2 regions of the Shewanella sp. Shew256 genome follow, and region 1 is predicted to be linked to the other one. Evidence: riboswitches for the same ligand, from Rfam matches in the RefSeq annotation. Region 1 holds a riboswitch; the other holds the start of a gene.
What was found. Region 1 has a riboswitch for thiamine pyrophosphate ahead of B5P39_RS11090 (TonB-dependent receptor). Riboswitches for the same ligand answer to the same signal wherever they lie in the genome.
Positions count from the first base shown of each region.

Region 1 (15,217 bases):
TAAGTGAAAAGAAGAAAATGTTCGGCGCTGCACCAGACAGTGTACGCAACGTCTTTTCACGCTTGTAGCCATCCCAACTTATTAGATCTAGCCAAGTTAACAATTCGGTAGGTTTAGACCAAATTTTCCACTTAGGTGGAGTTGAATCCCTTACCGCTAAGGAAAATTCTGACCGAATTAAGCTTTCCCAATGATCAAAACTGGTGAGAGTTAACTGAGACGTCACATCAATAAGTGCTGTCATGTCAACGCTGACTTTACCTCCCGAATTTATCGAGTTAGCAAAATCCCTCACTGCTGATATAACTTTATCTTCCATGATCTGCGATTGTCGCACCTATTTCCAGCCTCTTAAAATTAATCTCCACCGATGTTGTAGGCACTTTGTATCATTACTAAAGTTTGGTCAACAGGGACGAGTTACTCGACCTAAACATGAAAGATTTAAAATCGTTTGGGCAAAAGCTTTTAGCCAGATGAACAGTCGTTATCTTGTGTTAACGATTAAAGAGCAATGGCGGTAATCTCAGATTAACCGCCATTGACTTATAAACGTGCTAAGTAAACCTCCCCCACTCTCCGAAGTATTTCACCCATAGCTTCAATTAATCACAATTGAAAACGCACTATTTTGCAGCGGTTAACTCAATAAAAGCGGCGGTGTACATTTTCAGATTCAGCATAAACTGTTTATGGGTAATAAATTCTTTCTCTGTGTGGCCAGTGTATTCCACGCCTGGCATGGCGGGGCCAAAACTTAAGGCGTTGGGGAATAATTTACTGTTGGTTGAGCCGCCAATGGCCACAGGTTTGGGTGATGCTATGCCAGTAAAGTGGGCAAACACATCGAGTAAGGTCTGCTGATGCGGTGCATCTTTCATCACCATAGGTTCGCCCCAATAACTTTCCACATCGATGAGTGTCACTTGATGTTCCGCTTGCCATTTGTTTAATGCATCCTTGGCTTGGGCTGAGAGTAACTCAGGCGTTTTGCCCACAGGGCGACGGAGATTAATGGTGACTTCCGTTCCTTTGCTTGTTTGCACAACGACAGTGGGAGCCAACGTTAACGCGCCCATAAAATCATCTTTATAGGCCAGCTCGCCAAACTGCTCGGCATAAATCCCCAAGCCCACTAACTCATTCATAGCGGCGACAGTGAGTGCCGCCGTGGTTTTAGGCCAAGTATATGGCTGTAGTAACGCGGCCAGATGCGTTACTGCATTCACCCCATCTTCAGGCGTAGAGGAATGAGCCGCCTTACCGTCGGCAAAAATATGCAAGTCGCACAAGGCATGCTCGCAAGTTCGCTCGAATCGATACTTCATCCCCTGTTGGTTGGCGGCGCTCGTTTGTAATTGTTCAAACAAGCTTGGGGTGATGGCATGAATTTGTGCCTCGGCTTGCTGTGGCACTTGGCTGGCAAAATAGCCGCCTGAGAATGCCGTTAGGCTAGGGACATTCGCAGCAGTCCCCTGCTTCTGCGTTGACTCGATATTCGGCACAGTAAAGCCAATCTTACTCCAACCCTTTTCGGCGGTGACCACCGGATACTCGGCATCTATGGTGATATTCATCTGCGCTGGAGTGTAATGGGCTAAAAAGGCTTTTAGTGGATCCCAATCGGACTCTTCGGCCAAATACACCAACAGCTCAATGCGTTTTTCCCGTTTGAGTTGTTTATCTTTGATGGCCTTCATCGCATACATGGCGGTGACAATCGCGCCTTTATCATCTTCAGTGCCGCGGCCTATCAGCTTGCCAGGTTCAGACTCGGTATCCAGCTCATAGGGGCTCTTGGCCCAGAGAGCGGGATTGGCGGGCTGCACATCGCCGTGGGTAACGATTCCTAATTTCTCAACCTGTGATTGTTGGGCATCGACAGCATTAGCATCGAGGCCAATCAGCACTACATAACCGTGGTCGGCATAATCGAGCCCGAGTTCTTGGCTCAAGCTTTTTAAACTCGACTTAAAACCAATAAAGGCAGGATTGGTATCGGGCGTTTGCCCCTCAACCGCTTGGGTATTAAAACTGACTAAATGCGCAAGACTCTCAACCATCTGCGTGTGATAAGTGCTCACCGCATAATTGGCCACCTTAAGTGCATCTTGGCTAAGCGTGGTTGGCGACGCTGCTGCTTGCGTCGATGTCCACAGCGCAGCGGCTAATAGGGAATAAGAAAAACGACGACAGAGGCGCGTATAGTTAAACTGAGGCAATTCCATAGAGGTCCTATTTATTATTTGTATGATTAGGGACTTACTTAAAAACGCACCAAAGCAATGGCTTTATCCCTTGCCAAATATTGCCTTCGTGCGCGGCTCAGTTTGCCATAGTTCTTCCGTTAAAAACCGCAGACTAACCATTTGTTACAAACAAAACACAAAATCGATGGAACCCTTAGTCGGATACATGCTAAACAGTCACCTTAAAATAATATTAATGGTTTGCAGTACCATTAATCCGACAGAATAATAATCACCTAACGGGGAATTGACATGAAGGGACTAAGCCTAAAATCACCGGCCCTTAACACGCCGACACTTAAGCCGCGAACCATCAAACTGACCTTTAGCGCCATCACGCTCGCCCTCGCCTTAAGTGGCTGTAGTGCACAAAACAGCGATACTGCGGCGCAGGCGACAGTCGCACCGAATGCGATGTCGGCGCAGATCATCAGCCAAAATGCCAGCAACCCATTCTTTAAGCCCTATGATACGTTTATGGAAATTCCGGCCTTCGATAAGATTAAGCCCGAGCATTTCCTTCCTGCATTTAAGGCGGGTATCGCCCAGCAACACGAAGAAATTCAAGCGATTGTCGATAACAAAGACAAACCGACCTTCGCTAACACCATCGAAGCGATGGAATTTTCGGGCGATCTCGTCACCCGCGTATCCAACGTCTTCTTTAACTTAACTGGCGCAGATACCACTCCTGAGCTGCAAGCGATTTCCAAGGAAGTCTCGCCAATGTTATCGTCAGCCGAAGACGATATCTTATTGAACGATAAGTTGTTTCAACGTGTTAAAGCCGTTTATAACAGCAAAGACAGCCTAAAGCTCAACACGGCGCAGGCAAAATTACTGGAAGACACCTATAAATCCTTCACCCGTGGCGGTGCTAACCTCAGCGAGCAGGATAAAACCAAGCTGCGCGCCCTGAATGAAGAAATCGGCAAGCTTAACTTAGCCTTTGGTGACAATCTGTTAGCCGAAACCAATGCCTTCGAGCTAGTAATTGATCAGCAAGCTGACTTATCTGGTTTACCCTCCGATGTGATTGCTACCGCCGCCGAAACTGCGAAAAAGCGTGGCCATGAAGGCAAATGGGTATTTACCACGTCACGCCCGTCTATCACGCCGTTTTTAACCTATGCCGATAATCGCGAATTACGCGAAAAGCTCTATAAGGGTTATATCGAGCGAGGTAACAACAATAATGCCAATGATAACAAAGTCATTCTGGCAAAAATTGCCGCGCTGCGTGCCGAACGTGCACAGCTTATGGGCTATAAAACCCATGCGGATTTTGTGTTAGAAGAACGCACCGCCAAGACGCCGGAAAATGTCTATGGCTTACTCAACAAAGTCTGGCCAGCAGCGCTTGCCCAAGCCAAGACCGAAGTTGCAGATATGCAAGCATTAATCGACAGCCAAGGCGGCAAGTTTAAGCTGCAAGCCTGGGATTGGGATTACTACGCCGACAAAATCCGTGTCGCGAAGTACAGCTTTAACGAGCAGCAAACTCGCCCATACTTCTCCCTCGACAGCACCCTAAAAGGCGTGTTCTATACGGCCAATCGCCTCTATGGCTTAACCTTTAAAGAACGTACTGACTTACCCAAATACAACCCCGAGGTGCGTACTTGGGAAGTGTACGATAAAGACGGCAAGCTTATGGCCATCTTTATGGGTGACTATTTTACCCGTGATAGCAAACGCGGCGGCGCTTGGATGAACTCGTTCCGTAAGCAATACCATATGAACGGCGTCGATTCTAAACCCATTATTGTCAACGTGTTGAACTACCCTCGCCCAGCGGGTAATGAGCCAGCGTTACTCACCTTCGATGAAGCCAGCACCCTGTTCCATGAGTTTGGCCATGCGCTGCACGGCATGTTATCCAATGTCGAATATCGCTCACAAGGCGGAACGGCAGTTCCTCGCGACTATGTGGAATTCCCTTCACAGGTCAACGAAAACTGGATGACTCAGCCTGAAGTGCTCGCGCAATTTGCTAAGCACTACAAAACTGGTGAAGTGATCCCGCAGGAACTGGTGAAAAAAATCCAAGCCGCCAGCAAATTTAACCAAGGCTTTGCGACCGTTGAATATATGGCCGCCACTAAGCTCGATTTAGATTGGCACACCCTGACCGATACCACGCCTAAGGATGCCGCCAAGTTTGAGGCCGACTCCTTAGCCGCCATGGGATTGATTAATGAGATCAGCCCACGTTACCGCAGCACTTACTTCTCGCATATCTTCGCAGGCGGTTATTCTGCTGGTTACTACAGCTACCTCTGGTCGGATATTTTAGGCGCCGATGCCTTCGAAGCCTTTAAAGAAAATGGCATTTTCGATAAAGCGACCGCCGATGCCTTCCGTAACAACATCTTGTCTAAGGGTGGCAGTGACGATCCTATGCTGATGTATAAAAACTTCCGCGGTAAAGAAGCAGGCATCGAGCCGCTGCTGCGTAGCCGTGGTCTGTTAGCGGATTAATCGCATTCCTCAGGAAATGCAAACAGATAAAATGGGGAGCTTAGCTCCCCATTTTATTGCGCATTAACGCACTCACTCACGAATTAAACCACTGCTTAGCTAAACAGCTCCACAGGGGCATCGTTAGGGGTAAGCTGCAACTGGGTTTCAAACGACATGCCTAATTTATTCAGCAGCGACTTAGAGGCCTGATTATGCGGACTGACTATCGCGACAATCCGTTCAATCCCTAAGGTTTTACCAAACTCCAGTGAGGCTTTAGCGGCTTCAAACGCATAACCTTTGCCCCAATACTGCGGCAAAAAGGCATAGCCTAAGTCCACATCTGCCAGCGTCGGCCGTTTGATCAGCCCGCAAATTCCAATCGGAAAGCCATTTTCGGCCAGCACCACGGCAAACAAGCCAAAACCATGTTCGCGATAGCTAATCGCTGGCCCATTGGCGATATAGTCCTTGGCATCCTGCAAACTACGCACGCCCTTATCGCCGATATTGTCGATAAATCCTTGGGTGTTGAGTAATACCAAAATAAATGACGCATCATCGGGCGTTAACTGCCGCAGCAGTAATCTTGGGGTTTGTGCAACTTGCATACTAAGGACTCCCATTCAGAGGGGATAAACTAGGTTATAAGTAGCGGGCGTACTGGCTGCCATCCTTTTGCGGTTTTTTCGGTGCGGCTACCGCTGGGGTGCCCACGTATAAAAAGCCAACGATTTGGTCCTCTGGCGCTAAGCCTAATGCCGCATTCACATTGGCGTCGAAGGCAAAATCCCCGGTGCGCCACACCGCGCCTAATCCTAGCGCGAATGCCGCTTGTTGCATCGCCATCGTGGCGCAGCCCGCTGCGATTTGCTGCTCAAGCACTGGCACTTTGGGGTGCTGTTGGGTTTTCGCCACAACTGTAATCACCATAGGAGCGCGCATTGGCATCCCTTTGGCTTTATTGATAAAATCTTCATCGGCGCCGCTGGCTTTGGCCGCGTTGACATAGATATCCGCTAAGGTGTCTAACCCTTGGCCTGTGGCAATAATAAATTCCCACGGTGCTAAGGCGCCATGATCTGGCACTCGAATCGCCGCATCTAAAATGATTTTAAGCTCGCCCTCGTTCGGCGCTGGCGCGATTAATCTTGGGGTGGATTGGCGGGTGAGTAAAAGTTCGATAGCGTCCAAGTGATTATCCCTGTTCTTAAAAATGGGTGCGTGTAAATTGGCACAAGCATAGCAAATTGCGGCTAAAGAGGTACAAAAAATCCCACGCTAGGGTGGGATTGAAAGTGTTACAGGCAAAGTCATTTGGCTTACTTTACGCCATAACGCTTAGCGATAAAGTAATCGAGACTGGTATAACGCCCGCCTCCTAGGCTAAAGAGTGCCAGCAGCATAATAAAATAGGTCGCCGCAAACTCAATACCATTATTAAGCACCACCAAGTTACCCGAGCTGGTCAACCAATCGTAATTGCCGTATTCCTGTAACAGGGATTTAGCTTTATCCAGCTTGTCAACCGCCTCGAGCACCCGCTCATTGGCGAGCCATGAACTGCCATCGGCAATCGCCAGCCAACCATTAGGCCAATGCACAGTAAACGCCGCCACCAGCATGGTTACCATCAAAGGGATAGAGATCAGCCGCGTCGCTAAGCCAACAAGTAACAAAAACGCGCCAAAAAACTCCGTGCCCGCCGCCAAGGTTGCCATTAACGTCGGCATAGGTAAACCCAATCCCCAGTCGGGATTAGCAAACCAAGCCACTGTGTCTTCAAAGTGTGCGAGTTTGTTATAGCCAGCCTGCATTAGCACTGGCGCGAGATAAAGCCTAAGGGCTAAGGGGGCAAGGCCCTCAGCATAACGGCTCACATTGAGGAATTTTTGATAAAGGTTAACAAGGGACATGGGCAATCTCTAAATCAGATGGAGTTGCCCAATAGACCTTGGCTTCGGGATTAATCTTTCGCGGCTTTTGCCACTTTTTCAATCCCCTCTTGATTTAATTCACGAAGATCTTGAATAAGCTTATTCAGCTTTTTATAAAAATGTTTGGACTGCTTTGCTGACAAGCTAGCATTGATCGTGAGTAACAAGCCGCCGAATGCTTCGGTATTTTGCCTTAAAATGGCGCGGTGTTTTTCCGACTTAAGCTCGTCAGGGCTCGTCATCAGCAGGGTCAATCGCTCGGTAAGCAGCGTAATATCGCTGCGCTGCCCAAGGGCAACTTCAAATTGACGTAACCATTCGTGGCGGTAATCCAGCCACATATCTAAGGTCGACAGGCGCTGTTGATTATATTGATGAATAAGCGTTTTTTGCTCATCCGTTACGCTACCCAACCAGTCATCAAATTGCTCGATAAGATTCTCATCGGCCTCCTGCTGTAACTGCTCGGGGGTTTTACCGGCAAATTCCTTAATCAATTCCTGCTCGTCTTTTCGCGACTGGGTAAGAATTTGCTTCACCTGTTCATCGGTTAACGATGAGATAATCGGCAACATTTCCGCCAGCGCAAACTCAAATAACCGAAACCAATGCCGTTTGGCGAGTGTGACATGCTCGGCCCACAGCGCGGGAGTTAAAGTATTAGTTTGGATCTGCTGCTCAACTTCGGTTAACTGCGCAACATAATGGCCGAGTTCTTCGGATTGGTGCCAAAGCACAAACTTGTCGATAAGCCCATCGACGACCTTTTGCTGGTTTTTATCTAGGCTGACATAGTCATCCAACTCCCAACCTATGGCCCAGTCGAGAAAATGGTAACTAAATTTGGTCGAGCAGGCCGTTAAGCCAAACAGCAATACCACTAACAACACAGCTTTTTTCATCAATTTGCATCCGTTCAGCCTTGGTCATCCTATGACACTGAGGTTAATAGAAAGTTTATTTTTTTAACACAGCAACCATAACCAAACAGAGGCAGTGAGAAACAAAAGACTTAAGACGTGTGGCTGATAAGTGGCCAGAAATGATCGAACCAGTCGAAGTATTCCTTCTGCCGCTCACCTTGGGTATGCGCCGCCATCAATAATGCCCAATACACGGCAAACACCCAATACATCTCGATGGCGGCGGGTATCGCCTTGATGGCACCCGAAGTTAAGCCGGGATGCCCTGCCAGATACTGCCGCACTAACAGATGCCGCTGCGCAGGTGTTAATTGGTGCGTGGCGAGCACAACGGCCAGTTCACACAGTGGATGGGAAGCGGTTGTATACTCAAAATCTATGCAATACAACTGGTTATCTTTAAGCAGCAGATTATGGGGATTTAAGTCGCGATGGCAAAACTGCGGTTTGACTAAACAATCGGCTAAGGTTGCCGTCCAGCCATGGATCTGCCTTTGTATGCTGAGCAATTGTGCCAATCGGCTCTGCCACGCCTCGCCCTTATCCGCTGCGGCAAAGTCTAACAACTGTGTGTGATATTCCTGCCATTGCTCAGTGATACTGATGTGGTACGGCCCAGTTGCTTGCTCGCGAAGCTGTTGCAGCAATTGCAGTAACAGGCTGTGGGCGCGATTCGGCGTTATGGCTTCCAATAGGGCGAGCCGTTCAGACGGATACCAAGCATGCTTGTCTGCTGCCCCCTTGATATCGGCATGAGATAGCAGCCAAGCCTCAATGTGCACTTCACCCAAGCAAAAGGTCGCCGCGCTACATTGATACTCTAGATCTTTCCAGGCTACGTACTGCAAACTCAGGTCTTGCAAGCTCAGATCTTGATAATGTGATGCCATACTTGGCTTGCGTGGCACCTCGGGTTGCTCAAGTGTATCAATACCACTTGCCGCAATACGCTTTTCGATAACCAACTCCTCCCTCCCCTCAATATCCTCCATCAGCGGCGCAAACTGAGATGCTATAGGAAGGCTTGGGAGAGATTGCGCGAAGATAAACTGGCTTAGGTAATAACGCTGATCGCCACTCACCCAAAGCAACTCGGGGGCAAGCTTTGCCTTGGCAAGATGGCGCCAATAGAACAACTCTTGCTCCCGCGAACAAAAGCTGTCGGCGGCATTGGCGTTTTCTCGCAAGACATAATGCGCCGTCGGCGTTTCGATATGGTAGTTGTGGTTACTTAATCCATTCGCTAACGGCTGAATTTGGCTGATATCAGTAAGCCCTGCCTGTGCTAATACCGCAAGCTGTGTATCCTTGTTCTGATCAACAATGGGCGGCATTAGCGGCAGACCACTAGAGTCATGTTGAATAGGTTATTAGGCATTCGCAGCCCTTGTGTATTGGCCATCATCTTTTGATATCTACCGCCTTAGCCGAGTAGCTTTGCGGCGCTCGACTCCAGATGGGGATTACGGCTATCGGCAAGGGCGGCGCGCCACAGGAAATAGCCTACAACCGCTAGGCCAACATAGAGCACGAATAATAAGGAGGTCAGCATTAGTCCCTTGCTGAGGTAAAGGTAAATTGATACTAGATCGATAACCACCCAATACAACCAGTTCTCCAACACTTTTTTGGCGACTAAATAGGTCGTCATCACCGCAAAACAAGTGGTGGCCGCATCGAGATAGGGAAAGGAAGCCTGGGTAAAAGTTGCCATACCATGGCCAACGCCAAGGGAAACAATCCCCGTCGCGACAATCAGTTTTAAATGGGTTTTCAGCGGCCAAGTGGTCACTTTCACCCCTTGATGTTTATCGCCACCTTGAGTCCAGAGCCAGTAACCATAGAGTGCCATAGCCATATAATAAATATTCAGCACCGACTCCATCAGCAGTGCGACTTTCCAAAACAAGACAGTGTAAATGGCCGTGCTGGTAAATGCCGCCACCCAGCACCAAACGCTAGCCTTCATGGCCAGTAGCAAATAGGCCATGGCCAATACCACGGCTAAGGCTTCCCATGCGGTCATCACATGGACTTCTCCTAGGGCCGCATTAACACTATTGACCAGCGTTAACCATAATTCTGTCATTGCCTTACTCTCACTCTATATCGCTTGCTTGAACCACTTAGCTTTAGCGTTCAAGTTAACTTAGGGCATTACTCGCTGTGGGCTAAATTCAGCTCACCACCAATAAACTTACATACAAATACAGCTTTGCCCCATTTTTCATGGGCGGCTTGCATCTCGGTCGCCAGCATTGCCATCACGTCTTGATAGTCGCCACAGACTTGCGTCGCCATAGCATTGGTAACACGTTGAATCGTTGGGTAACTGTCCAAGCGGTGGATAAACCATTTGATCGGGTCGAGATAATTTTCATTAAAGGGATACATGCTAATTTCGGCGGTGAGTTTCATCTTCACTCCTTGGGTCAAATGCTAATAATGCAATCGTCAGGCGGTGACGCAATTCGCGAGCACAGCCTGACATCTGATGTCTCATTCTTAATGGGATTACATAAACTTAACGTTTAGTGTCACCCCAATTTGGCGTGGGTCGCCGTAGCGGATATATTGCTTTTCCGCCCAGCCGTTATCCGGCTCATTACCAAAATAGAAACCACGCACGCCATATTCTTCATCGAACAGGTTGCGGCCCCATAAATACGCCGACCAGGCACTCGCCTCGTAACCTACACGCGCATTCACAATAGTGTATGGCTCAGAGCGCGAGTCGTTGCTGTCTGAGTAGTAAAACTCACTCTTACCACTCATGTTGACGTTGGCAAACCAACCCGAGTTCGCACGATAGGTACCGCCTAAGCTGTAGGTTAAGTGTGGCGAATGAGCCAAATCGCGGCCCGTTAAATCCACGGCGCTACCGTATTTATCTTGGTACTGGTAATCGCCGTACGCTGTCTCTAACCAACCCAGACTTGAGTAAAACTGGAGATTATCGGTGGCATACCAAGTGGCGTCCAACTCCGCACCGTAGTTGTGTGAGCTACCCGCATTTTCAGTGTAGAGGATAAAGCGTTGTGGCTTGTTCGGATCCTGCTGGGATGCGGCCACTTGCTGATCCTGCCTATCCATATAGAACAGCGCCAGATTCGTATCGATAAGCCCTTCAAACCAATGGGATTTAAGACCAATTTCGTAGTTGTATAGGGTTTCGGTATCAAACTCTTTTTTATCATTGAGTTCAACTGGCAAGGTCATGTTAAAACCGCCCGCCTTGTAACCGCGAGCCACTCTGGCGTACACATTATGGGATTCATTCAGCACTTTGCTCAGCGCAATATGGCCGCCCCACATGGTTTCGCTCGGGTCAAAATTATCATTGTTGGTATCTGAGTAATGGCTATTGCGACGCTCGGCACGCAACCCCACAGACAAGGCATAATCGGCGCCTAAATCCGTATCCAACTGACCAAATACGGCGTAATTGGTTGCTTCATATTCGGAATCTAACACCTCATCGGGCCAAGTATTATATTCAGAATACAGTTGGTTATCTTCTTTAAGGTTCATAGCATAAACCCCAAGTAACCAGTCGGTTGAACCCGAAAAAATACGGCCTTGATCGGTCGAGCTTAAGCGGAACTCTTGGGATAAGGTCTTACGCTGACCGGTTTTGTCCCAGAAGTAATCGTACTGACAAGGGGCGAGATTGCCCTCATCCTCACATTGCTTGGAGGCCCAATATTCAGGGTTAGCCCAATCGCCATCGTAACTGTAATGGTGATCGGTATTGGCAAATGAAGTCAGCGAGGTAAGCTCAAACGACTCTGCGCCCGAGTAAGTCGCTTTAAATCCGGCGCCAGTGGTGCGCTGGCTATCGACACCCGGCTGATCCGAAATAGTATGTTTAGGATCGTTGGTTAAACTCCAGGCATCGTAGCCGTTATCAAAATCGGCATGCAGCAGGGTTAAATCGAGTTGCAAATTGTCGGTGGCATACCAGCGTAATTTAGCGCGGCCAGTAAATTCATCACGACCATTGGTATCTTCTTTATTTAAATAGAGATTGTCGCGATAACCGTTTTGTTGATGTTGCTGCAGCGACACGCGGTACAACAACTTGCCCGAATCGCTCAAGGGGCCAGAGCTAAAGCCACTGAAGGTTTGCAAATCGTCATTACCTAAAGAGACCTCGGCGCCATGTTCAAACACATCGGTCGGGTCATTACTCTTAAGGTAAATCAAGCCCGCTAACGCATTGGCACCATAGCGGGTACCCTGCGGGCCGCGTAACACTTCGACCTGCTGCAGATCGTACATGCTCGACACCATGCCGATACCGGATAAATCAATATCATCAATGATATAACCCACAGACGAGTTAGGCGCGCCTTGATATTGCTCCTGCTCACCCACGCCGCGGATCTGAAAATACTTAGGACGCGAGCTGCCACCCGACCAGTTGAAGTTGGCGATAGAATTCATCACGTCTTCAAAGTGCTGGGCACTTTCATCTTGAATTTGCTGGGCATCGATAACGGTAATGCTCGATGGCATTTTTTCTAAGCTGGCACTGCGAAAATCCGCCGTCACCACCATGATTTCCATATCATTGCTAGGCTCTGGTTTATCGATAGCATCGGTTTGCGCCCACGCGGCTGTACTCAAGGCTGCCGAAATGGCCAGCGCCAATGGCGCACGCGTTAACGATAAGGAGAAGATGGAACCCTTGGTAGACTTTTGGGTGTAAGACTTGTTGTAAAACTTTTGGTTAGACATAGGACCTCAAATACATGTTTGAGATCCGGCAACGAATAAGCGATTCAGAAGTGTGCTGTTGATTGGCCCATTCCTACGCCGGTATTAGCCGGATCAGGTTCTAAGGGTTCGTCTGATGACATCTCAGTCTGCCACTTTGTTAGCAAACACCCCTTGGCGGCGCTAAGTATACATGACGAAAATCATAAAGTAGACACTCTTGTCACTGCACATCAGTAAATGACGCTTAGCTCACGCCATTAATGCCTTTGTTGAAACCTCTGACAGCTCACAATCGGCCAATATAAACGCCCTTCTCTCCTTTGGCTGATTTGACCCAATATGCGTTCTAATGCTATAGAAGGCGACGATTTTAAGTATGGTAGAAGGGTCAACTCAATGCAGCTAAAACCGTTAGCCAAGGGACGTTATAGCCAGCGATGGGAACAAGACTATCCTCTTATTGAAGCTGTGATTCTTAGCTGTATCAGCGAAGTCAAAATGCTCAAAAAAGGCGCTCACCTGATGACACAAGGTGAAGCCATAAACTCGCTGGTGTTAGTCAAGCAAGGCCGCGTATCGCTGGGGCACACCGCCAGAAATGGACGTTGTTTCCAATTAGGGACTATCGATTGTGATTCGCAGCTCTTTGGTGAGATGGAGTTTTTTACCCAATACCAGTGCCAGCTCGACATCATCGCTAGTGAGCCCTTAGAGATCTCGCTAATTAGCACTGAAAAGTTGCAACATTCCCTCGGCCAACACCCGCAACTGGCGCTATTTTTTGCCAGTGCCATAGCGATTGATTACCAAGATACCGTCGATATTTTTACCCGCAGACTGCTTTACCCCATCAGCTATAACGTGGCATTCGATATCTACCATGAGTATTTAAACGATTTACCCGTCGATGGTTTTAGTAAGCGTTATTTAGAGGCAGAGCGTTTTGGTACCACAGACAGGGTCTATCGACGGGCACTGCAACATTTGGAAGAGCGCGGTTTAATCGAGCGTAAAAAAGAAGGCATTCGGATTAAAAACCTGAATGCACTTAAAGCTTTTGTCGAAGCAGGCATTTAACCCACTTCGACAACACCCATACTCGGCGGATAACAACCAAGTATGGGCCTTTAGCTTAACTTGCCGAAAGTGATTGTGCTGACATCGCAGGTTTCATCCGACTCGATGCAATCAACAACATAAAGATTGCGGCGTAAAGCACGGGGATCACATACATCACGGTTTGTAAGCCGATAATACGCTCGAAGAACGAACTGATCGCTGGGCTAAACATGGCGCCCGTACTGCCACTGATCAAAATGTAGGAGACATTCTTACTGCTGGCTTGCTTCACAAACGACACGCCATAGGCAATAAACGCATTGTAAAGTGCCGCGCAGACAAAGCCGTAACCATAGGTTAAATAAGCAATCCAATTCAACTTGTCGGTAGTCACAATCACAAAGGTGATCACCATAGCTAAACCAATAATACCGACTAAGAAATGATGAATTTTTACCCGGGTCACAATCAGGGTTGAAATCAAGGCACCTATCAGCGCGGCCGACCAGTATTGGGTAATGATATTGCCCGCCTCTTCAAATGGGATATCAAATTTTTGTTTTACAAATAACGGTGCCCACGTGAGGAAGGTATACAGTGCCAGCATGCCTAAAAATAAGCCGATACCACCGCTGATAATGCCGAAATTCCACTCCGATTGTTGTTTCTCCTCCGTATTCGATGATTGCTCGCACAGAGAAAAATTGGTGAATAAGCTAATAATTACCGTGCCTAAGGCAACCAAACCCACGGCTAAGTAACTGTAACTCCATGATAAGGCATTGGTTAAGGCGTAGGTTGTGATCAGCGGAAACACCACCCCAGCAACATTAAAGGTCGCATCCTGCACCACTAACATAGTGCTCTGCATTTTGGCTTGCCATACTGACACCACAATAGTGCCTGCGATACACAGACCAATCCCGCCGCAGAATCCAATTAAGGTCATGGCTACCATCACCACTTGTAGCGAACTGGTAAGGTGTAATGCCAGCGCAGAAAGCGCGACTAGACTGTAACTGAGTAAGGTGATCCGCTTGATGCCCAACTTTTCAATAAAGAAGAAGGCGGCAATGGTCCCTGCCAATGCGCCACCATTAAGTAAGGAGAAGATTGAGGCAACGTCGTTCACATCGGCTGCAAACTTCTCCGCTATGGGTTCTATCAACATCCCAAATTGCGTCGCAAAACCCGCCATAATAAAGTTCGCGAGAAAACTAATGGCGGTTAAGGTGATTTTATTATTCATTTTTGTCATTCCATCGTGAAATGCGAAAGGTGCAAAGGTTAACGAGTGACCTAATTCAGCGCAGTCGCGAGCGCGAGTTCGATCATATTATTGAAGGATAACTGGCGTTCTTCGGCGGTGGTTTCCTCACCCGTTAGGCAATGATCGGATACCGTGAGAATGGCCAATGATTCAATGCCCTGTTGATGTGCTAAGCCATAAAGACCAGCCACTTCCATATCAATACCCAATACCCCAAAACGCTCCAGTGCTGGGATCATATCTTCGTCGGGATCATAATAAAGATCGCCACTAAATACGTTGCCAACTTTCACGCTAATGCCTTTTTCATTGGCTTGGGTATAGGCTTTGTGCAGTAAGGAAAAGGTGGCCGAGGTTGCCATATGATAGCCACTGCTACGCTTGGCATTCGTGGGTGAGTCGGTACCCGCCGCCTGCGCTAAAATCACATCCCGCATTTGCACGTGTTTTTGGGTTGCGCCTAAACTGCCGATACGAATGATGCGCTTCACACCAAAAAAATTAATCAACTCATGGCCATAGAGCACCATTGAGGAAATCCCCATACCGTGCCCCATTACAGAAATACGCTGCCCTTGGTAATAACCTGTGTAG
Region 1 is NZ_NAJR01000005.1:121,338-136,554, reverse strand. It holds gene B5P39_RS11140 (hypothetical protein) at 1-319, opposite strand, end outside; gene B5P39_RS11135 (dipeptidase) at 627-2,228, opposite strand; gene B5P39_RS11130 (M3 family metallopeptidase) at 2,502-4,730, shown strand; gene B5P39_RS11125 (GNAT family N-acetyltransferase) at 4,826-5,323, opposite strand; gene B5P39_RS11120 (NAD(P)H nitroreductase) at 5,358-5,906, opposite strand; gene B5P39_RS11115 (HvfX family Cu-binding RiPP maturation protein) at 6,035-6,628, opposite strand; gene B5P39_RS11110 (DUF6279 family lipoprotein) at 6,679-7,551, opposite strand; gene B5P39_RS11105 (phosphotransferase) at 7,662-8,906, opposite strand; gene pnuC (nicotinamide riboside transporter PnuC) at 8,996-9,661, opposite strand; gene B5P39_RS11095 (YkoF family thiamine/hydroxymethylpyrimidine-binding protein) at 9,730-9,990, opposite strand; gene B5P39_RS11090 (TonB-dependent receptor) at 10,087-12,312, opposite strand; TPP riboswitch at 12,366-12,476, opposite strand; gene B5P39_RS11085 (Crp/Fnr family transcriptional regulator) at 12,691-13,371, shown strand; gene tsgA (MFS transporter TsgA) at 13,427-14,602, opposite strand; gene deoD (purine-nucleoside phosphorylase) at 14,653-15,217, opposite strand, start outside.

Region 2 (15,217 bases), on a different contig from region 1:
TCGCCAGCGGATCGCCAGGCACTATCGACACATCGATTTGCACCTCACCATCAGTCGCATAGCGCTGACCATCGGCACCTTTTTCATACTTGAAACTGGGGCTTTGAGCATATTGACCGCCCACACTCGCATGGGCATGCTCATGGGCTTTGACTTCTGTGTCCCTTGATTTTAATGCGTCCAGTTGGGCTTTTTGCTGCTCAATTGCCTTTTCTTGCGCTTGTTTGACTTGCTCTTTCGCTAAATCTTGCTGACGAGTTTGCTCGTCCTGAGCCTGCTGCGCTTGTTTACTTTGGTCGGCTTTGGCAAAAACCTCGGCTAAGGCTTGCTGCTTTTGTTCCTGCTCTTGTACCGCCTGTGCCCTTGCCTGCTTGGCTTGTTCATCTCGTGCATTTTGAGCTTGAATTTGTTCCGCTTGAGTCTGCTGCTGTTGCGTTTGAGCATTTGGGGTTATCCCAGCACCGACTTGGCCAATTTCCTCCGAGGGTTCATTAAAAACAAGGCTTAACTGCTCACTTAAACCGCTTGATTGATTGCTATCAGGAAGCGCATTTGAATTGGCAAAAGCTGAAGCGCTGAAATCTGACGCTTTGCCCATCGCATCGGCACCAGCAAATTCGGTCGTAAAAGGAGTAACTACAGCACTTGACGCATTTGGCAATATGCCATTTGACTCTGTTGGGCCAATATTCGCATCTATTGGCGTTGATGTAGAGAATATATTGGCTACCCCCACACTCGCGGAGCCAACACTACTACCAGTAGTAGCAATGGTGGCCGCAAGGCTTGGGGCTGGTGGAGCAAAAGGCGTAATAGCACCACTTGTGGCGCTAAAACCGACGTCCGATGCACTTAAGGCTGATACTGATGGCTGAGTGGCTATGGCAGCAATTTGCCCCTCCCTCATTCCACCAATAGAGCGGGGGCCGGTAAGTAAGCTGAAACTACTATTACTTGATGCTAGTAGGCTTGTATCTAACGGAGCCGAATGTGACTGATTGAATTGTAGTGCTTGTAAAGGCGCTTTATTCGAATGTAACTGTTTTGAATTCAGCTGTGCCGTGGCGTTTCCACCGAGTGCGGTGAAAGCCTTCTGAACAGAGACTGTATCAACATTAGATGAAATCGGAGGACTAGCAGGTTTGACATCTGTCGATAACGCGGGCGTTGTCGTACTCATGGGCACAGCTTGGTCCATCGCAGCCCCGAGACTGCTTAATGATGGCGCAAGTGCCCCACTCGCTTCGAATTTTGGTGTATTCAGGTTAACGGTTGAGGCGGAGAGCGTTGCGACCGCCTGACCAATTCCTCCTTGATAAGTCTGTCCGCCTTGAGGTTTTCCCCCTTTTGGTGACTCAATTGACTTATCAACACCTAAAAACGAAGTGGATGGCGCGCCAATTTGTGATGACAGCGCCATAACCGACATAACTATACCTTGATGTTGATTATCGAACCTATTGCTTCAGATTCACGTTCAAGCACCTCAGTCGATGCCTCTCCTTGTCGCAATGATTCATTTGCCGACAGTAATGCAGAGGTTTTATCGGGCTCATCTACCGCTTTAGCGGTTTCTGTGGGCGCAGCACTTTGCGAAGGGCTAGGCTTTGCCACATCAATCGTTGCCTGCGTTAACCCTGATTGAGCTGTTTGCAAGCCTTGCAGACCGGAAGCATAAGCAGATTGGATTTGCATAGGAGTTTTCCTGCATCTGATGATAACTGGGTTAATTATTAATCAAACCTCAGGCAAAGTACAGGTTTATCCCCCGCCATAAAGGCATTTTAAAATCACTTTAAGCCCACGATTAACGCGCAATCCAAGCCGATTCCCAATCCTTAAAAACCGGATTAAATCCCCTGAGCCGCATTTGAGTCATGACCTGCTCAACGGTGCGTTCATCGCTTATCTCAAACTGATCTAATTGGCTCTCTGGCGCCTGATAACCGCCTGGCTGTGTTGAGCTCCCAGCACTCATCTGTGTGATCCCAAGCGGCAGTAAATTGTCCCGAAGCGATGGCGCCTCGCGTGTCGATAAACTGATATCAAGTTGCTGATTAAACAGTCTAAAGGCACAGATCATTTGCACCAGTCCAAGATCGGTTAAATGCACTTTTGGCGTTATGCCACCAGTACAAGGTCGTAAACGCGGTAACGAAATACTAAAGCGAGTACGCCAGTAATGCCGTTCTAAATAGTCCAGATGATGGCCCATCAGTAACGCATCGAGCCGCCAGTCATCTAAACCCAGAAGCACACCTAGGCCTATCTTATCGACACCCGCTCGGGCAACGCGGTCGGGCGTTGCCAGCCGATATGCAAAGTCCTGTTTATTGCCTCGGGTATGATGCTTGGCATAGGTCGCCGCTTGATAGGTTTCTTGATACACCATCACAGCATCCAGCCCTAGCTCGACAAGCTGACGATAATCAATCTTCTCAAGTGGCTGTACCTCCATGGCCAAATAACTAAACTGCTGTTTTACAATGGGTAACACACGCTTAAAGTAATCCATCCCCACTTTGGTTTCATGTTCCCCCGACACCAGCAAGATGGAGTCAAAACCACGGGATTTGATAATTGCCATTTCGGCCGCAAGTTCCTGCTCATTGAGCACTTTGCGCTTTAGCTTATTGCTCATGCTAAAGCCGCAATAGTCGCACTCGTTGGCACACAGGTTCGACAGGTATAAGGGCAGATAGAGTCCGATATTGGCCCCAAAGCGTTGCCGAGTGAGTGCCGCCGAGCGTTGAGCTATTTCTTCGATATAGGGTTCTGCTGCAGGAGACAATAAGGCAAGTAAACTCTCTAGATTACCCTCGGGTTGCATTAGGGCGCGCTCAACCTCTACTGCGGTGCAGGAATATAACGCCAGCAATAACTTATCCCGTTCAATACGGGCAAATTGGTCGACAAAACTCATTGCTGCAAAAATCCTGTTAGTGGACTGGTATGTACAGCCTGAGTCTGCACTCGGCCAAGACCCGCTTCAAAGGCGCGTCGTCCGCAAGCCACCGCATCCTTAAAGCACTGCGCCATTTCAATGGGAGAGGCACTGCTTGCGATGGCGGTATTCACCAGTACGGCATCGGCTCCCAGCTCCATCGCGTGGGCCGCATGGGATGGCGCGCCAATTCCCGCATCAATCACCACGGGCACTTTTGCCTGCTCAATAATCATCTTGATAAAAGGCTCAGTCACCAGCCCCTGATTGGTTCCAATTGGGCTTGCCAATGGCATTACGGCGGCGCAGCCCACCTCTTCTAAACGTCGACACAGCACAGGATCGGCATGCACATAGGGCATCACGATAAACCCACGTTCACACAGGGTTTTGGCCGCGGCTAACGTCTCGACCGCATCGGGCATCAGGTATTTAGGATCGGGATGAATTTCAAGTTTAACCCATCGTGTTCCCAGCATTTCCCGCGCTAATTCGGCGGCGAATATCGCTTCCTTAGCATTACGCGCACCCGAGGTATTAGGTAAGAGTCGCACGCCCGCTTGCCTAAGCGGCGATAGCAAATCATCGGCCCCTGTTTTTAAATCAATTCTTTTCATTGCAACTGTCACTAACTGCGATTTAGACGCCTTAATTGACTCCAGCATCAGCTGACTTGAGCTGAACTTACCCGTGCCGGTAAATAATCGTGATTCAAATTCCACACCCGCAATCGTTAACATCTTAACCTCCCGCGACAACGGCAAATACATCAATTTTATCCTCATGGTGACAGAGGATAGATGACCATCTATGTTTGGGTACAACGGCTTCGTTAAGCACTAAGGCAACCGAGTGTTGGCAAATATTTTGTGCTTCTAACAGGGCTTGTAAACTCAGCGGTTGTTGAAGTGTCTGGGGCACATTATTGAGATGAATTAAAATCATAACAAACCTCGATTAGGGACAGATTTGAATGAAACGGCTGTAGTTGAATGATGGGTGTTAGCATTAGCTCTTTCTACACTCTTGCTTGGTTCGCGTGACATTAACGCACTAGACTTTAATGAACTCGGTTTTAATCCGCACACCTCGCACTCGGGATCACGGGTTAAGGCGGCCGAATGCCATTGCAGCAACTTGGCATCGAAGCGCCAAAATCTTCCAAGTAACGCTCTAGTGGAGGCTATTGGTGGACTTGTCTCTTCGAAAGATTGATTACCCGTTTGTTGTGTTGTAGAAGTTGGCGGCGTGGCTAGGAGCAACAATTGCATGGCTAGCAGCGCCTGCATCGATGCCATCACGCCGACACTGGGGCCAAGTACACCTTGGCTGGTACAGTTTTGTGGCGCGCGAGTATCCGAGGGGAAAATACAGTGATAACAGCCTCCCAAAGGGAAACGCTGCTGATCTACGGCAAACAATTGGCCGTTGAAAGCGGCTATCGAGGCGCTCACCAGAGGCAAGGCATGCTCAACACTCAGCCGATTGATGCAATGGCGCGCCACAAGATTATCAGTGCAATCAAGTACTAATCTCGTTTCTTTGCTATGGTCTAACAGACGAGCAAATACCGCGTTCGCAGACTCAAGAGTCAGATGCTCAGCAACGGCATCAATCTCACAACCTTGCGCCAACACGGCTAATTTCTGTTTAGCAATTAGGGCTTTGTGATGGCCAATATCGTCGTCACTAAAGAGCAATTGTCGCGGTAGATTGGACAATTCCACCCTATCGCTGTCGACAAGCGTTAAGCGTCCTACACCGGCGCAGGCTAAATACTGCGCCGCCAATTGTCCAAGGCCGCCTAGGCCTACGATAAGCACATGAGCCTGTTTCAGCTGCAACTGGCCAGCCTCGCCGACCTCGGGTAAGAATATTTGCCGCGAATAACGAATAAAGTCTTTATCGGCAAGGGATTGCGCCTGCGTCATGCTCATAGGCGTGACTCCCAGGCTCGCGTCAATTCGGCAAGGGCCATTATTGGGTCTATTGCCTCGGTAATCGCCCGCACCACGGCAATATTGCGCACCCCAGTCGCTTTGACTTGCGCAAGATTCGAAGGTCCTATGCCACCAATTGCGACTAAGGGATAGTGCGCCTTTAACAGCTCAACATAATGAGTTAATTTGAGTAATCCCTGCGGCGCCGATGGCATTTGCTTGGTGGTCGTCGGGAAGATATGCCCAAGGGCGATGTAAGATGGCGCATGTTGATGGGCACGCAGCAACTCAAAATAACCGTGGCTCGAGATGCCCAGCGCCAATCCTGCTGCATGAATGGCGTTAAGATCCGTCACCACCAAATCTTCTTGGCCAAGATGGACCCCAAATGCGCCATGCTTTATCGCTAACTGCCAATGATCATTGATAAAAAGCTGCGCATCATAATGTTTACCTAAGGCAATCGCGGTTTGGATTTGTGCCTCGAGTACATCTGTCGTTAGCGCATTAGACTTTATCCTGAGCTGCACCGTCTTCACGCCTGCCGCTAATAACTGCTCTAGTAACAGTAGGTTATCGACAACGGGATAGATTCCTAAGTCAGGCTCAAGGCGCTTAAACGCGCCGCATTGCACATCACTGGATTCACTCAAGCTGTTTAGAGAATAAGCCGTAACATGAGGAAACGCCGTTAAGCTTTGCGGCCAAGCGGTACGCGCGAGTGGCCCTGGGCCTTGGCCAATACCCTGAGCTTGGGTTAAACCTTGATTAACATAGGCTTTTGCTACCACAACGGCATCCTGCAACACAAAGCCAAAGGCTAACACCGAGGCGATGGCTGAAGACAGAGTACAACCACTGCCGTGATTATGCCGCGTGTTTATCCTTGCACTGCTGAGCCAAAAGCCGCCATTCGCGTCGAGCGGTGAGCAACCAGTAACTTGATGACAAATCAGCAAATCTTCCGCCAAACCCTGATTATCTGTGGCACTGCGATGACTTGTGATATCGCTTTTTTGATCGCTAAAGTTATCCCTTGTATTAATGCCTACACTTGCCTGAGCCGCAAAGTAAATATCGCCGCCCTTGGCTAATACGCTGCAAGCTAATTGCGTTGAGAGTTGCATTGCCGCAGCGGCGAATTCTGCTTTTGTGTGCAGTCGTGACGCTTGTATGTCTTTTGCGACAGTAAGCCTTGCCAGCTCCTGCACATTCGGCGTTATCAGGCTAATCAAACCCTTAAAGGGAGTAAAATCCAGTGGCTGGCTCGCCGTGCTCTTATCCCCTAGTTCATCCCCACAGCTTGCGACCATTACAGGGTCGAGAATAACGGGGACGAGTGGATACTGGGTTTTAAAACCAGCCAACCAATCGGCAACTAAATGCACTTGCTGCTGATTCGCGAGTAAGCCAATTTTAATCGCCTGAGGCGGTAGATCGGCGAACAGGGTCGAAAGCTGCGTGAGTAGCATTGCATCACTCACAGGCTCAACTAAATCCACCGCCACCGAATTTTGGGCCGTTAACGTGGTAATCACGCTGCATCCATGGCCGCCCAAATCCTTGATGGTGGCTAAGTCGGCTTGGATCCCCGCGCCGCCACCGCTGTCGGAACCCGCAATGGTCCAGACGATAGGTTTAGGCGCTAAGTGGCTAACATGTATAGCAGGGGTCATTATCAAACCTCCGCAACCTGTACTGTGGGTTTGAGCTCTGTCCCATCCTGATGCTTTGCCGATTCATTGGCTGCATTAGCATCGCCTAGCGGTAGATACAGTTTGGCGCCCGAGGCCGCAAACTCGGCCGATTTTTTCGCCATGGCCGCCGCTAATTCATCTTGGGTTTTGACTCTGATCTGCTGGATTGCTTCTTTGCTAGCTTGCCCTTGTGGAGCTGAATTTATCGATGCAAGCGCTTCAACGCTCTCAACATTTTGGCTTGACGAAGCCACTGACAACGTACCCGCCGCTAAACTTGCCGCATAGTCGCGCACATCTTGGGTGATCTTCATCGAGCAGAACTTAGGGCCACACATAGAGCAAAAATGCGCAACCTTGGCCGACTCCTGTGGCAGGGATTCATCGTGATAGGCACGCGCGGTGTCAGGGTCGAGTCCCAAGTTATATTGGTCTTCCCAACGGAATTCAAAACGCGCCTTAGATAACGCATTGTCGCGGATCTGCGCGCCTGGGTGGCCTTTAGCAATATCGGCCGCATGGGCGGCAATCTTGTAGGCAATCAGCCCTTGTTTGACGTCCTGCTTATTGGGTAAACCTAAGTGCTCTTTCGGCGTCACATAGCAGAGCATGGCGCAGCCATACCATGCGATCATCGCCGCACCGATCCCAGAGGTGAAATGATCGTAACCCGGTGCGATATCGGTAATTTGTGGCCCTAATGTATAAAATGGCGCCTCTGCGCAGTGAATGAGCTGCTTATCCATATTCTCCTTGATAAGCTGCATCGGGATATGCCCAGGCCCTTCGATAATGGTCTGCACATCGTATTCCCAGGCGATTTTGACCAGCTCGCCTAAGGTTTCAAGCTCGGCAAACTGCGCCTCATCATTGGCATCGGCAATAGAGCCAGGACGCATACCGTCACCTAATGACAGCGAGACATCGTAGGCAACGCACAGCTCGCAAATTTCACGGAAATGGGTATAGAGGAAGTTTTCCTGATGATGGCTCAAGCACCATTTGGCCATAATCGACCCGCCGCGGGATACAATCCCAGTCACCCGTTTGGCGGTCATGGGCACATAGCGCAATAACACGCCCGCGTGGATGGTAAAGTAATCGACACCCTGCTCCGCTTGCTCAATCAAGGTATCGCGAAATACTTCCCAGGTCAGGTGCTCGGCAACACCGTTTACTTTTTCAAGTGCTTGATAAATCGGCACTGTGCCAATCGGCACTGGCGAGTTGCGAATGATCCATTCGCGGGTTTCATGGATATACCGCCCAGTGGACAAGTCCATCACAGTGTCCGCGCCCCAACGGGTTGACCAGACTAACTTTTCGACTTCCTCCTCAATGGAGGACGTAACCGCCGAGTTGCCGATATTGGCATTCACTTTCACCAAAAAGTTACGGCCAATAATCATGGGCTCAGCTTCAGGGTGATTGATATTTAACGGAATAATGGCGCGGCCACGGGCAATTTCATCGCGGACAAATTCAGGGGTAATCGATTTACCGATTACGGCGCCAAAGGATTCACCTTGGCCGCGGCGGTTTAAGATTTCATCTTGCACCTCGGCGAGCGCCATATTTTCCCGAATCGCCACATACTCCATTTCGGGGGTAATGATCCCTTGGCGGGCATAGTGTAATTGGCTCACGCGCTTACCCGGTAAGGCACGGCGAGGACGAACAATCGCACTTGAGCCGGCTTCGAAGCGCAGATGATCGAGCCCATCATCCTTCAGGCGCTGCTGGGTAAAATCTGAGGTCGCACAATCGAGCACTTCGGTATCTTGGCGCTCGATAATCCAAGGTAATCTGAGTTTGGCTAAGCCTTGGCGCACGTTAATTTGCGCAGCTGGATCGGAATAAGGCCCCGCGCAGTCGTACACAGGAATGGGAGGGTTTTTCTCGACTACAGGCGCGGTCGCAGTGCCGCCAATCCGCGTATCGGTTTGCAGAATTTGCCGCATCCCTACACGGAGATCCTCACGGCTTCCCTGCAAATACAACTTTTGCGAATTAGGGTGTTGTAATGGTTTAAGGGTATCGATAAAGGCTTGGGCCTGGGCGCGCGCCGCACGGCGGCTCGTTTGCCCTTGGGTGTTCACGGCAATCGATTCTGAGGACGATTCTAAACTGGACATAAGCAATCTCACTTTAACAAATAAAAATGGGGTTGCTTGTCTGGAGACTTGAGTGTTGAAGCTGAGCGCTGCAAACCCGAAGCGGATTTGCGGACTCAATAACGACTAAATCGATGGGTTAATACAGGGCAAAAGGTGGCCGCTGGTACGATTTAATGGATGTTATTATGCTTGTTTCCTTCGCAGGTTTTAACCTGATCAGGTTCAACGGATCCCGAATAAACGGTCTCAGCCAAGAGGCACTCCGACAAGATGGGCAAAAGTATAGGCAGAAGCGCAGTGAACAAACAAGCGTAATTTCAGAATAAAAATTAAATTATCAATCAAAAATAAAGAATATATAACGCATTGTATTTAAACATTTTTAATTTAAATATGTTTTATGGCTCATGGATAAAACTATTTTCAGTGAAAATTTATCATCACTACTTTTTAACCTTTTGGCCGCTTTACCATCATTTTATCCAGTTGCGCCTTAATAGCATCGTCAATTTCTTGATTCATTTTCTTGCCACTGCAATTGAAGGGAAACCCTAAATTCTCAGCATAGGGATTAATTTGGGTGCCGACTTTAACGACCCGATAGCAGGTATCCCCTTTACGGACAATTCGATTGGGATCCAGCTCTAAATCTAAACTGGTGGGGCCGCTAAAATCGTCGGCATTGGGCACAATCAACACCTCCATCTCGGGGCTCATTTCAGACATAGTCGACCGTTTAGTGTAATGATTTGCCTGCTCTAGCACTAAATCATCTAAGGCTTGCTCACGCTGACGTTCAAAATAACGCTGGGTAAATAACCCCACGCTACCAGCCGCACCGCTGCTTTGCTCACCAGTATCTGACTGCTCAGTACTTGCCGCTTCAGCCGAGCTTGATTGGACTTCTGCCTTTTGAGGTTTAATAGCTTCTTTTGCACTCTGCTGGGTTTGGCCCTGTGTTGAAGTGTTTGAAGCTGCTCTATTTGACCCTTGTGCGCTGACTTCAGGAGGTTTTGCAATCTGCTCTGTAGTTTTTGGCGCAAGCTTTTCCGCGGGTTTTGGTGGCACTTTTGCGGCGGGTTCAACATCCACTTTCAGCTGCGTAGTGTTAGGCGGGAAAGTGATCGGCTCACTAGAAACGGTAGGTTCTTCAACGGAGGAATCTTGAGGCGGATCCGTTGGAGCGGTTTGCGTTGGCGGCGCATAAAAAAAATATGCCTTTAACGCCTTGGTGGTAGTCCGTGTGTTGGCTGAAGATTCAGTAAAGGACAGCCCTAAGTGTTCCGACTGGGTTCGCCATAAAAAAATTAATAATAACAGCAGTAAGCCATGGCCCAAGATGACCCAAAACAATGGCTTAAGATTGAAATACTGCGACCACTCTCGCCCACTTAGATTTGAAGATGTTTGAAATGTGCTATCGATATCTTTTGGGTTAGTTTCATGCAAATTAAGGCTTATATCGCTCCCCAAAGGCTCTGCATGAGCGCTAAAAGGCTTAGGGTTTAAATCTGTAGTGCCCTGGGCTGTAGCGCTGAAAGACGTTGCACAAAAAGGCATAACGGAAAATGGTGCGGTCTCGTCGTTTCTAACACGGCCGTACGCATCAAAACTAAGATCATCTTCTGGGGTTATATTCGAGCGAACAGGCAAAATCCATCCCTTAGTACTTAATGGACAAAGTACTTAACAAATCCATGACATCTACGGGGGATTAGAGAAAGCGTATCGCACAAAGTTCCAAGGCGTTGACATTAATCAGTCGTAAACAGGCTCCATAATGTTGTACAACTAGATAAGAGCTCGCCTAAGTCTCAGTTGATGATGTTACCCTTAAAATAAATTAGCTTACACGTGTAAGCTAATTATGGCTTTCCAATTTATCAACTGATAGACTCAGTCATTATCGCCATCGAGTGGATCAACAGCATGCCAAGCCAGAGTTTGATAGAGCCGCAAATGAGTCATGAAAAACCATTGAATATCAGTGGCTATAGCCTTAGTGAGGAGATAGCCAATAGCATCAGCCATGGCCTAGGGGTGATCGCAGGCGTGGTCGGCTTAGTGTTTATGATCCTCAAGGGCGCCGACCACCTCACCAGCATTCAGCTCACAGGTGTTATTATTTATGGTGCAAGCCTTATCCTGTTGTTTTTAAGTTCTACCCTGTATCACAGCGTGACGCATGTAGGCTGGAAACATAAACTTAAGATTGCCGATCACTGTGCCATCTACTGCTTAATTGCAGGCACCTATACCCCACTGATGTTAATCAGCCTGCAAGGACAACTTTCGACCATTATCCTGACGGCGATTTGGTCCTTGGCTATTGGTGGGATTTTATTTAAGACTTTGTTTATTCATCGCTTTAAAAAAATGAGCCTAGTGCTCTATTTAGTGATGGGTTGGCTGTGTGTGACTGTAATGGGCGATTTGACGGCGGCGATGTCACCGCTAGGATTTAAGCTTCTACTATTGGGCGGGTTGTTTTACACCTTAGGGGTGGTCTTCTATGTTGGTAAACGCATCCCATACAATCACGCGATTTGGCATTTATTTGTATTGGCGGGCGCGATGAGCCATTTCTTTTGTATTTATTCAACCGTGATCTAGACGCTAGCCTACTCGCACAACAGATCCTCATAAGCCATCTTCAGGATGGCTTTTTGATGGCTGCGCTTTAAACCACTGTGCAATAAGACCATCAAGCACCGCAATGGGTAACAATAGTTTTTAAGCTTAATTTATCTTACCCAAAAAAAACTTAATCTTTTGATTAAAAAGGAATAATCATTTCTTCTAATATAGATTTCCTTGTCTCAGGGTCAACTTGTTTTAAGGCTTCAAATGCTGATTGGATTTCGCGGAACATAGGATCGTCTTTCTTAGAGTCAAGCTCTGGCCCAAGTTCAATATAAGTATTTGCTTTATCGTATAAATAATAAGTTTCATAACCACTATCGTCATCAACATGAATTACGAAATCATTTGTTGCAACCAAAAAATCATACCAATATTTGTGTTCTTTTGGGTCAGGAAACTCTCCAAGATCCAACACAGACAAGTATCGAGAATTGTACAAAGTTTCAACTAAATTAGGAAAACTTCTTGCTTTAGCTATTAACTCAATCTTGCTAATTTTATCCTCTACCTCTAACTGTTCTGTATTAGTTGTTCTAAGTAATACCTTAATTAATTCTTCAGACTTCTTAGCAGCAATAGTCAGATCATCAATTAACCTATTGGTTATTTTGGCGTTACCGTTTCTGGTTCTTTCAGCGAGCAAGTCATACATCATACCTGCCCACTGTTTCTTCAAATATGTTTCCATATCAGAAAAATCGTTGAATGAAACTATAGCGTTGTTGAGGCTATTTTTTCTAACTTCGTCAATAAAACCAAAGATTTTGATGTTATCTATGCTTGGGTAGGTGATTTTTTCGTAGAAATCAGGATTAGTTTTCTTATTAGATAGATAAGTGTAATGGTCTGAATACACAGCACTTTCAACCAAAGCGAAGACTGGAATTTTATTTTTAACAGCTTCTCGATATTCATTGTTAGTAATTGAACCTTCCTTGCCTTTATGTTCTCCACCATAGCGCCCACCTATGATTAAGATAAACAGTTGGCAAGTGGCTACCTCGGTAAGGCAAGCGTCATGGGTATGCGCATCGACACTGTAGTAAACATCACCATCATCGGATAGCACAGGCTCATAACCTATAGTCTTAACAAAGTATTTTAGGTTTCTCTAATATGCTTCAAGTCGTAGCATGTGGAGCTAATGAAAACTCTAGGTATGGCCAATGTGCAAGTCCTTTACCAAAAATATTAAACAATTAAGTAAGTTAAGTCATTTTCGGCTTATTGCTTTGGTGTGTCAACATTTTGAATGTAGAAGCTCTACTTGAGACGTATTTGAAAATGAATCGGTTAGCTAAATAAAGTTTAAAATTCTTGTTATAGTCTCAAATGGCGTGAATTTTGTTCCTTAATGTTCCAAGCAGGTTATACCTACAGCAACTCTGCGACGATTCGTTTGAGCAGAAAGGTTTCCCTGTTAATGGATTGCCCTTTATTTGCAAACGTTCGCTGAATTTCTTCATTATGGGCAATCGCTTGGTGAATATTGATCCACCCTGGGCGCATGCCATTTTTTATCTCATGAGCTTCTAGTCTTGGCTCACCTAAGCCGCGCTCACCAAGGCTCGTATCGATTTCGCACAGGTAACAGTAAGAGTCCATATGTACAACATTTGCGCCCTCACGAAACCAGGAACGATATTCCTCATAACGACCAAAGGGCGCTAACACTTTGGCGGCAATGGCGCCGGTTTCTTCTTGCAACTCACGGATAAGTCCAACTTCGAGGCTCTCGCCTTTATCCACTCCACCACCAGGCAAACCATAATCTCGATATTTTTGGGTATAGAGCAGCAAAATATCCTCCCCCGACAGCACTATGGCACGGGCGGCTTGGCGATAAAAAATCTTCGCCTGTTTAAGATTGAGATTGGCGGCTTGGGTAGACTTCAATAAACGCATAATAAAACTCAAGATTAACGGCCTAATAGCATAAACCAACTCGATGGATTTACAGAGTAAAACCGTTTCAACGCCAAGGCTAAGTACTCAATGACCACATGTTGACCTATGAGGTTAACAATTCAGTTGCTGCAAAATGTGTTGATAGGCCGCCACAATTTGCGACTTGTTGGGCATGCGATGCTCAGGAATACGCTGATAATGGCCTATGGTTTGGTCAAGATAACGCTTGGCTTGGTTGGTTTTATCCGCATTTAGCCCTTGCCACATGATTGAGCCCGTCGCACTTAAGGGCACAGCTTGATTTGTTTTTGAGCAGGTATTCGTTTTTGAGCAGGCATTGGCCTGAGTTAAATGCAGTATTTCGTAGAAACGTTGGTTTTCTTCGAGTAAATATTCATCTTTAAGTTTTAAGCCCAATTCCGACAACGCGCTGCGCACATGGTAATTATGATGCACGGGACACAAAATAAATTCGAGCTGGCAGGCGCATTGACTAAGGTCATGATTACTCGAATCATTTCCACTGTGAGCATCACTTTGACTTTGCTGATTCGCCACAATACTGCGCACCAATTCAACCAATAATTCACCACCGACACCCGCAATAATCACTAAGTGCTTGGCTTGCTTTCCGTATTGCGCCAGTGGCAAGGCCGCCACATCGAGGCAATGCACTTGCCATTCACTCTGGGGATTGGCCTGTTGCTCAGCGTTTTGAGTGTTTGAGATAGACGGCTCGGGGAAAAACCTTGCTAACTCAAGGCTAAGTTGCTGCATCAAGGGCGCGACACAATCGACAAAATGCACCTTAGGTGCGGCATTTCTTTGCAGTAACAGCATGCCGAGTAAACCATGATCGCAGCAGCAGTCCCAAATATGATCGTATCCAGGGCCCACCATTCGATTGATCTGCTGTAATCGCTGACTGATTTTCACCGCTCACTCCCAAACGCGTTTATATCACTGCCCATATCGGCTTAAGCTAAAGCCCCTTAAACACAATAAGAAAGCCGCGCATTCTACCCGAGTCAGCGGTTAAAACCCATCTCTTTACGCCTTACTATCCGACTGCCGCCTAACCGCTCACTATGGTGAATACGTATGCAAACCATTGCGAGCAAAAACCCATCGCCACTAGTATGCATTGACCCATATTCACTATAAAAACAAGGATCAGGGAATGTTCAGCAATCCTCTTACCCATGCACGCCACATCAACTCGCCAACGCGAAATAGCCGCCATTGGGCCGCCGGCCTATTTACGCCCAGCTTGCTAGCACTCAGTATTGGCAGCCTGCTCAGCACCAGTGCCACAGCGCAGACTCTCAACCTAAGCTCCCCCGATAAACAAATCGTCTTGAGTCTGAGTGATGATACGGGCCGCCCCGAATACCAAATCCGTTTCCATGGCAAAACCATTATCGAACCGAGCCGCTTAGGGCTAGTCTTTGCCTCACTGGGCGAATTAGGCCAAGGTCTACGTATCAAATCGAGCAACAGCGCCAGCACCGATGACAAATGGCAGCAACCTTGGGGTGAACAAGAGTGGATAAAGGATCAACACAATCAACTGAGCGTGGTATTAACCGACGGAAAAATCGACTTAAACCTCGAGTTTAAAGCCTTTGACGATGGCATCGGCTTTCGTTATCACTTAGCCGCTCAAAACGCCCTGCCAGCTGATACATCGCTTGCCATTACAGATGAACTCACCGAATTTAATATTGGTCAGAGTGATAAGGCCACCGCCTGGTGGATCCCTTCTCGTGGATGGAACCGCTACGAATATTTGTATCGCACCAGCGCGCTCAATCAGGTCGACCGAGCCCACACCCCTTTTACCTTTAAACTGGTCGATGGCACCCATTTAAGCATTCACGAGGCGGCGTTAGTTGATTTTGCCTCGATGACCCTCGACCAACAGCGCGATGGCAAGCTCAAGGCCGATCTCACCCCTTGGTCAGATGG
Region 2 is NZ_NAJR01000004.1:81,551-96,767, forward strand. It holds gene B5P39_RS08515 (putative metalloprotease CJM1_0395 family protein) at 1-1,429, opposite strand, end outside; gene B5P39_RS08520 (hypothetical protein) at 1,432-1,695, opposite strand; gene thiH (2-iminoacetate synthase ThiH) at 1,808-2,923, opposite strand; gene B5P39_RS08530 (thiazole synthase) at 2,920-3,684, opposite strand; gene thiS (sulfur carrier protein ThiS) at 3,686-3,889, opposite strand; gene B5P39_RS08540 (HesA/MoeB/ThiF family protein) at 3,886-4,881, opposite strand; gene thiE (thiamine phosphate synthase) at 4,878-6,560, opposite strand; gene thiC (phosphomethylpyrimidine synthase ThiC) at 6,563-8,716, opposite strand; TPP riboswitch at 8,875-8,973, opposite strand; gene B5P39_RS08555 (hypothetical protein) at 9,149-10,351, opposite strand; gene trhA (PAQR family membrane homeostasis protein TrhA) at 10,628-11,311, shown strand; partial or broken gene B5P39_RS08565 (DUF4062 domain-containing protein) at 11,475-12,434, opposite strand; gene B5P39_RS08570 (NUDIX hydrolase) at 12,716-13,246, opposite strand; gene B5P39_RS08575 (tRNA (adenine(22)-N(1))-methyltransferase) at 13,361-14,185, opposite strand; gene B5P39_RS08580 (glycoside hydrolase family 97 protein) at 14,430-15,217, shown strand, end outside.
Region 2: another riboswitch for thiamine pyrophosphate. It lies ahead of thiC (phosphomethylpyrimidine synthase ThiC); the one in region 1 lies ahead of B5P39_RS11090 (TonB-dependent receptor).